2 regions of the Paenibacillus sp. FSL R5-0810 genome follow, and region 1 is predicted to be linked to the other one. Evidence: riboswitches for the same ligand, from Rfam matches in the RefSeq annotation. Region 1 holds a riboswitch; the other holds the start of a gene.

Region 1 (3,491 bases):
GCCGGCCTGCGCCGGTTCGACGAGGCCGGCGCCACCTTCATTCTTGCGGAAGCCTGCCCTGAAGAGGGCCTCGGCGCCGCGGTGATGAACCGGCTGCTGAAGGCGGCAGGACATCGCGTTATCGACGTGGATCATTAACCGCAGCCTTTTTTTCCAAAGCCGATCAGGAATCATTTATCCCTTGTCCGCATATGGTGTACAAGACCATGAGACTTGGGGGAATGGGCATGTTGGAGGCGTCTGTCCAATCGGGACAGCTTGCGGCGATTCTGCTCATGGCGGTTGCACTTGGGCTAGACGCGTTTTCGCTTGGCATCGGAGTCGGTTTGCGAGGCGGGCTGCGCCACCGTCATATGCTGGGCATGAGCTTTCTGATCGGCCTGTTTCATATGCTGATGCCCCTGCTGGGGCTGGCTGCCGGCCGTTATGTCGGATTGCTGCTGGGACAGGTTACCGGGCTTGCCGCCGGCGGATTGCTGGTTCTGCTCGGGGGCCATATGATCCATAACGCTTTTCGCGGAGGCGAGGGCAAGCTCGTTCATCCATCCGCACTGCTGGGTATGCTGTTGTTCTCGCTTAGCGTCAGCATCGATTCGTTCTCGGTTGGATTATCGCTGGGCATGTTCGTGCATGATGTAACGCTGATCGTTGTAACCTTCGGGGTTGTCGGCGGCTTGATGTCGATTCTCGGTTTGATGCTGGGCCGTCAGGTCAGCAGCAAGCTGGGCGAGTACGGCGAGATGCTGGGAGGACTTATTTTGGTCGTGTTTGGCGTGATGTTTATTGTCTGATACGGGCGGTAAGGCACACCGGATATGAAATGTGGATGAATGTGGGGAATTCGTTGACCGGCAGAGTAGTAACTTTTGTGGAATCATTGTCCGAGTAATATAGAAGTTGCGAAATTTGTGATGAGATTTGATACAATATCCCTAATGACCTAATACTGACGGGAGGGAGCCTTAAGACTGTGAAAAAGATACTATTTGTCTGCACCGGAAATACCTGCCGCAGTCCGATGGCCGAAGGGATGCTGCGCAAGCTGGCGAAGCAGCGGGGCATTCCGCTGGAGGTGCGATCCGCCGGCGTATCGGCGATAGATGGCATGCCGGTGTCCCATCATGCGGAATCCGTACTGCGGGATCAGGATATCCGGGACGAGCTCGTATCCAAGCCGCTCACCTCAGAGCTGGTGGAATGGGCTGATCTCGTTCTGACTCTAACCCAATCGCATAAGCAATATGCCATTCGGCAGTTTCCTCACGCGGCCGATAAAATGCATACCTTAAAGGAATATGTTGAGGATGACAGCAAGGTGCTTGCAGATTTGCAGGAGCAAGACAGTCTGTACGCATCGATTGAGCTGGCCCGAGCGCTTGGTCAAAATGTCAGCGATAAGGATCGCGAACGGTTGATTGAGCTTCGCCAGCGCATTCCTAGCTTTGATATCTCGGACCCGTTCGGCGGCACGAAGGAAGAGTATGAAGCGACCGCAGCCGAGATTCGGACGGCGCTCTTTCGTTTGTTGGACAAGCTGAATGCGGGCGGGCCGGCGTAATCGCTTGCTGCGGGCGGACGAATTATGACTCTGGCATCAGAGCGCGTGAGTGGAAAAGGCACAGCTGCAGGCGTGGCTAAAAAAGCCGCTTGCCTTTCCCGGACGATTGATTTAAGATGTAGGGGAAACAACAATAGATCCGGTGTAACTGGCGACGAAGTGGATGAAACCACGGTGGAGCACCGGAGTATACGGCCGGTCGCCTGGGCAAAGAGCATTGGAGCACTACGTGTGCGCCGACTGCTCTTTTTTCGTCTTTTGCGGGATATTTGGGTTATAATGAAACAAGCTAATCACGCGAAAGCGAACATATGAGGGGGTTTCATCGATGAAAATTGCACTAGGCACGGATCATGCGGGCATTCGCCTGAAAGAGGAGATCATGGAGGTTATTCGCAGCCTTGGACATGAGGTGGAGGATCTCGGCTGCGGCTGCTCCGATTCCGTCGACTATCCGGACTATGCGCTGCCGGTATGCGAGAAGGTCGTGTCCGGCGAAGCCGATCGCGGCATTCTGATCTGCGGAACCGGCATCGGCATGAGCATCGCGGCGAACAAGGTGCCGGGAATCCGGTGCGCCCTGACGCATGATGTGTTCTCGGCCAAAGCGACTCGCGAGCATAACGACAGCAATGTGATCGCGCTCGGCGAACGCGTAGTCGGCCCTGGTCTTGCTGCGGAAATCGTCAGCACCTGGCTGACAACCGAGTTCAGTCACGGCGAGCGTCATGTCGGCCGCGTCAACAAGATCAAGGCGATCGAGGAACGCTACCTAAAGAACGGATAGGACGTTTCTTTCCGAAAAGGTGTTGGGGCTGCATTCAGAGAGTTCCCTTCATGTGAGGGACTTAGGGCATGAAGCGACGTAGAGACTATTAAGGGAGGACTGTGGCATGAGCGATGCTTCCAACATTTCCTTAAACGGGCAGACCGCCCGCATCGTCCGCGAGCTCGCCGAGACGGCGAAGCTTGGACCGGGCAAGGTGCTGGTCGTCGGCGCGAGCACGAGCGAGGTTGCGGGCAAGCGGATCGGGACAGGCGGCGCGCTGGAGACGGCGCAGCAGTTGCTTGAAGGCATTGCCGAGGTTCAGGCGGAGTACGGATTCTCGCTGGCCTTCCAATGCTGCGAGCATCTGAACCGAGCGCTGGTCGTTGAGCGCGAGCTGCTCGAGCGGCTTGGCTTGACGGAAGTGGCGGCTGTGCCGATTCCCGGAGCCGGCGGCTCCATGGCAGCCAGCGCCTACCGCAGCATGAAGCAGCCTTGCCTGGCGGAATCCATTCAGGCGCATGCGGGTATCGACATCGGCGAGACGCTGATCGGCATGCATCTGCGCAGCGTGGCGGTTCCCTTTAGGCCGAGTGAGCGGTATATCGGCGAGGCTCGGGTTACGGCCGCCTATACCCGGCCGAAGCTGATCGGCGGAGAGCGGGCCGTTTATCGCCAGGTGCCGGATGCGGATTCCGGATCATGCAATTGATTCGATTGGAACGGCTTGGACATCCTGTTTTGCTTGTTTGTAGGGAGCAACAGCGATTGTAGAAACATTTCACGTACTGCCCCACATCCCATTTGGTAGTTGGCCCTGTGTAATACGGAAACAGAATATTTATAGTAAGATTTTGGATCATAGGAGGATATAAAAATGATGGAACATTTGCGTAAGAACGATCCTGCTGTACTTGAAGCGATGGAGCTGGAGCTGAAGCGCCAGCGCAGCAATATCGAACTGATTGCATCGGAGAATATTGTCAGCGAAGCGGTCATGGAAGCGATGGGCACCGTCCTCACCAATAAATATGCGGAAGGCTACCCTGGCAAACGCTACTACGGCGGATGCGAGCGTGTCGACATTGTCGAGGATATCGCTCGTGACCGTGCGAAGGAACTGTTTGGAGCCGATCATGCCAACGTGCAGCCGCACTCCGGCGCGCA
Region 2 (3,491 bases), 4.3 Mb from region 1:
AATTGCTGAAACAGATTGCCGATTAACAGCGGGATCGTGAACATGATGATCAGTTTAATCGGACTGCCTTGTGTCATATCTTTCATGAGTGCTCTCCTATGATGTGAAGTTCGCCATTCAACATCTTTTTTCTAATATGTATGGTTTCCTGCTGCACACCGGGTCGCTTATCGGGCGATGGGTCTTCCGGGCAGCACGAATGCTGTTTTCTTGTGTATCTTATCATGAACAACGGCAAAAGTGATGCAGGTTTATATTCAAAATCTAAATAATTTCCATGGCACTGCCTTTCCGATCATCGTATGGCCATTCGTAGATAGGGATCTAACGTATCCTCTTATGGAAAAGAGGCCAGCCGTTGGCAATCCGGCTGACCTCTCGCTATTGGGCAGTATTGCATTCTTCAAATGGATTTGATATCAAGCATAAGCGGATAAGGCGCACTTCGGAAGAAGGCTAACACCGTTATGCTTCTTCCACCCCAAGCTTGTCCAATGCCTGTTTGGCACGAGATCGCGCTTCCTCCACCTCGCCTGCGGTCGACAAGGCCACCGCTACTCTTCTGCCAGCCTTTGTCACAGGCTTGCCGAATAGACGAACCTGTGTGCTCGGTACCGCGAGCGCCTGCTCGGCGCCCGTAATCTTGTAGTTTTCAAGCTCACCCGGTGCTTTCAACGGACGGCTGGCGCCCGGGGTGATCAGCACGATTTCCGGAATCGGGTAACCGAGGATGGCCCGGACATGAAGCGCGAATTCGGACAGATTTTGCGTGACCAGCGTAACTAATCCGGTATCATGCGGGCGAGGCGATACCTCACTGAAATATACTTGATCCTCGGTCAGAAACAGCTCGACGCCGAACAATCCGAAGCCGCCCAATTCATCGGTAATGGCCCTCGCAATGCGCTCGGCTTCCTTCATCTGCTGCTCGGATATCGGATGAGGCTGCCAGGATTCGATATAGTCACCGCTTTCCTGCACATGTCCGATCGGCGGACAGAAGCTTGTCCCGCTCACCGAACGAACCGTTAACAGTGTGATTTCCGACTGGAAGGTGATGAACTCCTCGATGATCACCCGGCCGTTCTGTACGCGCCCGCCTTCCATTGCATTGTTCCAGCATGATTCAATGTCGCTCTCCGATCGGCAGACGCTCTGCCCTTTCCCTGAAGAGCTCATAAGCGGCTTAATTACGCAAGGAAAGCCCATCTCCCTTACCGCGACCTCGAATTGTTCATAGTTATCCGCAAAGCGGTATCCGGCCGTCGGCAATCCGAGCTTCTCCGAAGCAAGCCTGCGGATGCCCTCCCGGTCCATCGTCAGCTTGGCCGCTCTTGCGGTAGGAATGACGCGGAAGCCCTCCTCCTCCAGCTTCACTAACTCGGATGTGGCCAAGGCCTCAATCTCGGGAACGATCAGATCAGGCTGTTCCCGCTCGATGACTTCCCTCAGCTTGGCGCCGTCGAGCATATCGATGACGTAATGGCGATGCGCGACGTGCATGGCAGGCGCGTCGGCATATCGGTCTACCGCCACGGTCTCCAAACCTAACCGCTGCGCTTCGATAATGACTTCCTTTCCGAGTTCTCCGGATCCCAGCAGCAGCATTTTTTTCGTTTTATACATCGTTCTCCAGTCCCCTTTTCAAAATAGAAATATTAAAAAGAGGTAAGGGAAAATAAACTTCCCTTACCTCTGCCCAGGCGTACGGCTGTCGTCATCCATGTGCTCCCTCATGGTTCCCCCATGCAGCGCCAGTCACACATCGACCTACTCATTGTCAGCTAAATCATACTGAATATTGAGCATGAATGCAATATGAATGCAATATGACCGCTCATGACAATCACCGAAAGCGGCCACTGACCAATCCGTTCCATGCGCGCAAGTTACCAAATCTATCGCCCTTTCATTGATGAAAGCGCATCCAGCACATATAATAGGGGGGTGATCAAACCTTACAGTCAATTGAAAGGAGACTTGCCGTGCTCCCCTATTCTGTCCAGCGTCAGGACTTTGCTTTTGAACACGCCATCATCGGAATGGCCATCGTTTCAATCGACGGAGAAGTGCTTCAAGTCAATTCGGCTTTGTGTGAGTTATTGGGCTGCTCCAAACAAGAATTAATGGATGGAGCGCTGAAAGCGACGAACATCGGCGGAATTCAGGAAGTGATTAGGCACAAGACGGGAGATTTCCAGCTCAAGCCTTCTCAGGTGACCGCACTCCAAGTTGGCATGAAATACGAACATCCTGCCGGACGGAATCTGGATTTGAAGCTTCACTTTTCGGCATCCGCTGAAGCGCAATCGCCGTTCCGCCATTGCTTGGTCCAATTTGAGAATCTCACCCCTGTTTACGAGCTCCAGGAACAGCTGACACAGAAGGAGATGAAACTGGTTGAGAAGGAAGAAGGCTTCCAGCAGCTCCTGGAAGAGCTCCCGCTTTCCGCGCTCATTACAAAGTACGGCATGATCCAGTACGCAAATCAGGCGACGCTACGGCTGCTTCACGCCTCGAATGTCTCTGACGTGCTCGGAATTTCAACCGATGTCGTGGTTGATCCCTCTTCGCATCATAAGCTTGCAAGGCGAAGAACGCGTTATGCGGAATATCGGGAAATCGGACCCGTTACATATCTTATCCGCTGTTTGGACGGTCAACAAAAAATCGTCTCCGGTATCACGCTGGTCACCACCTATAGAGGCGAAAAGGCCGCACTTAGCATATTCAAAGATATCACAGAGCAGAAGATGGAAGAGGATCGCATCATGCAGTCCGAAAAGCTGACGACAGCAGGACAATTGGCAGCAGGAATCGCGCATGAGATCCGTAACCCGCTCACGTCAATTAACGGCTTCATTAAACTCCTTCGTTCGTCGGAGCAAAGCAATAAGCTGTATTTCGATATCATCGAATCGGAACTCAAACGGATCGAGCTGATCGTCAATGAACTGCTGGTGCTATCCAAGCCGGAAACCTCCCATGTCAGCAAGCCATTTGACGTGCTCGGCATCGTCGAACAAATCGTTACCCTGATGAAGGTCCAGGCTGCGCTGAACAATATCGAGATCATCCCGCGTTTCCCTGCCGAGCCTGTATACGTTCACGGCGAAGCGAATCAACTGAAGCAGGTATTCATCAATTTGCTGAAGAACGCCATGGAGGCGATGGATCAAGGAGGAACGATCACGCTGACCATTCAGCAAAGCGACAGCGATGTCCATATCATCGTCCAGGATGATGGTATCGGCATGACGCCAGAGCAGATCCGGTCGTTGGGACAGCCCTTCTACACAACGAAGGATAGCGGAACCGGGCTCGGATATATGATTACGAAAAACATCATCCATAATCACGGCGGATCGATCCATGTGGAGAGCTCCCCGGAGCAGGGCACCAGCTTTACGATTCAGCTGCCTGCTTTATAGATATTAGCGAAAAGGCGACAGCACGACATAACCGGTGTAATAAAACATCTCCCGAAGCAG

What was found. Region 1 has a riboswitch for ZMP and ZTP ahead of rpiB (ribose 5-phosphate isomerase B). Riboswitches for the same ligand answer to the same signal wherever they lie in the genome.
Region 2: another riboswitch for ZMP and ZTP. It lies ahead of purT (formate-dependent phosphoribosylglycinamide formyltransferase); the one in region 1 lies ahead of rpiB (ribose 5-phosphate isomerase B).

What each region holds. Positions count from the first base shown of each region.
Region 1 covers NZ_JBBOCF010000001.1:5,653,179-5,656,669, forward strand. The annotation lists gene MKX76_RS25005 (L-threonylcarbamoyladenylate synthase) at 1-138, shown strand, start outside; gene MKX76_RS25010 (manganese efflux pump MntP) at 228-791, shown strand; gene MKX76_RS25015 (low molecular weight protein arginine phosphatase) at 971-1,558, shown strand; ZMP/ZTP riboswitch at 1,693-1,774, shown strand; gene rpiB (ribose 5-phosphate isomerase B) at 1,887-2,345, shown strand; gene MKX76_RS25025 (TIGR01440 family protein) at 2,452-3,036, shown strand; gene glyA (serine hydroxymethyltransferase) at 3,202-3,491, shown strand, end outside.
Region 2 covers NZ_JBBOCF010000001.1:1,339,741-1,343,231, reverse strand. The annotation lists gene MKX76_RS06115 (MATE family efflux transporter) at 1-86, opposite strand, end outside; gene purT (formate-dependent phosphoribosylglycinamide formyltransferase) at 466-1,626, opposite strand; ZMP/ZTP riboswitch at 1,691-1,772, opposite strand; gene MKX76_RS06105 (PAS domain-containing sensor histidine kinase) at 1,986-3,431, shown strand; gene MKX76_RS06100 (YdcF family protein) at 3,435-3,491, opposite strand, start outside.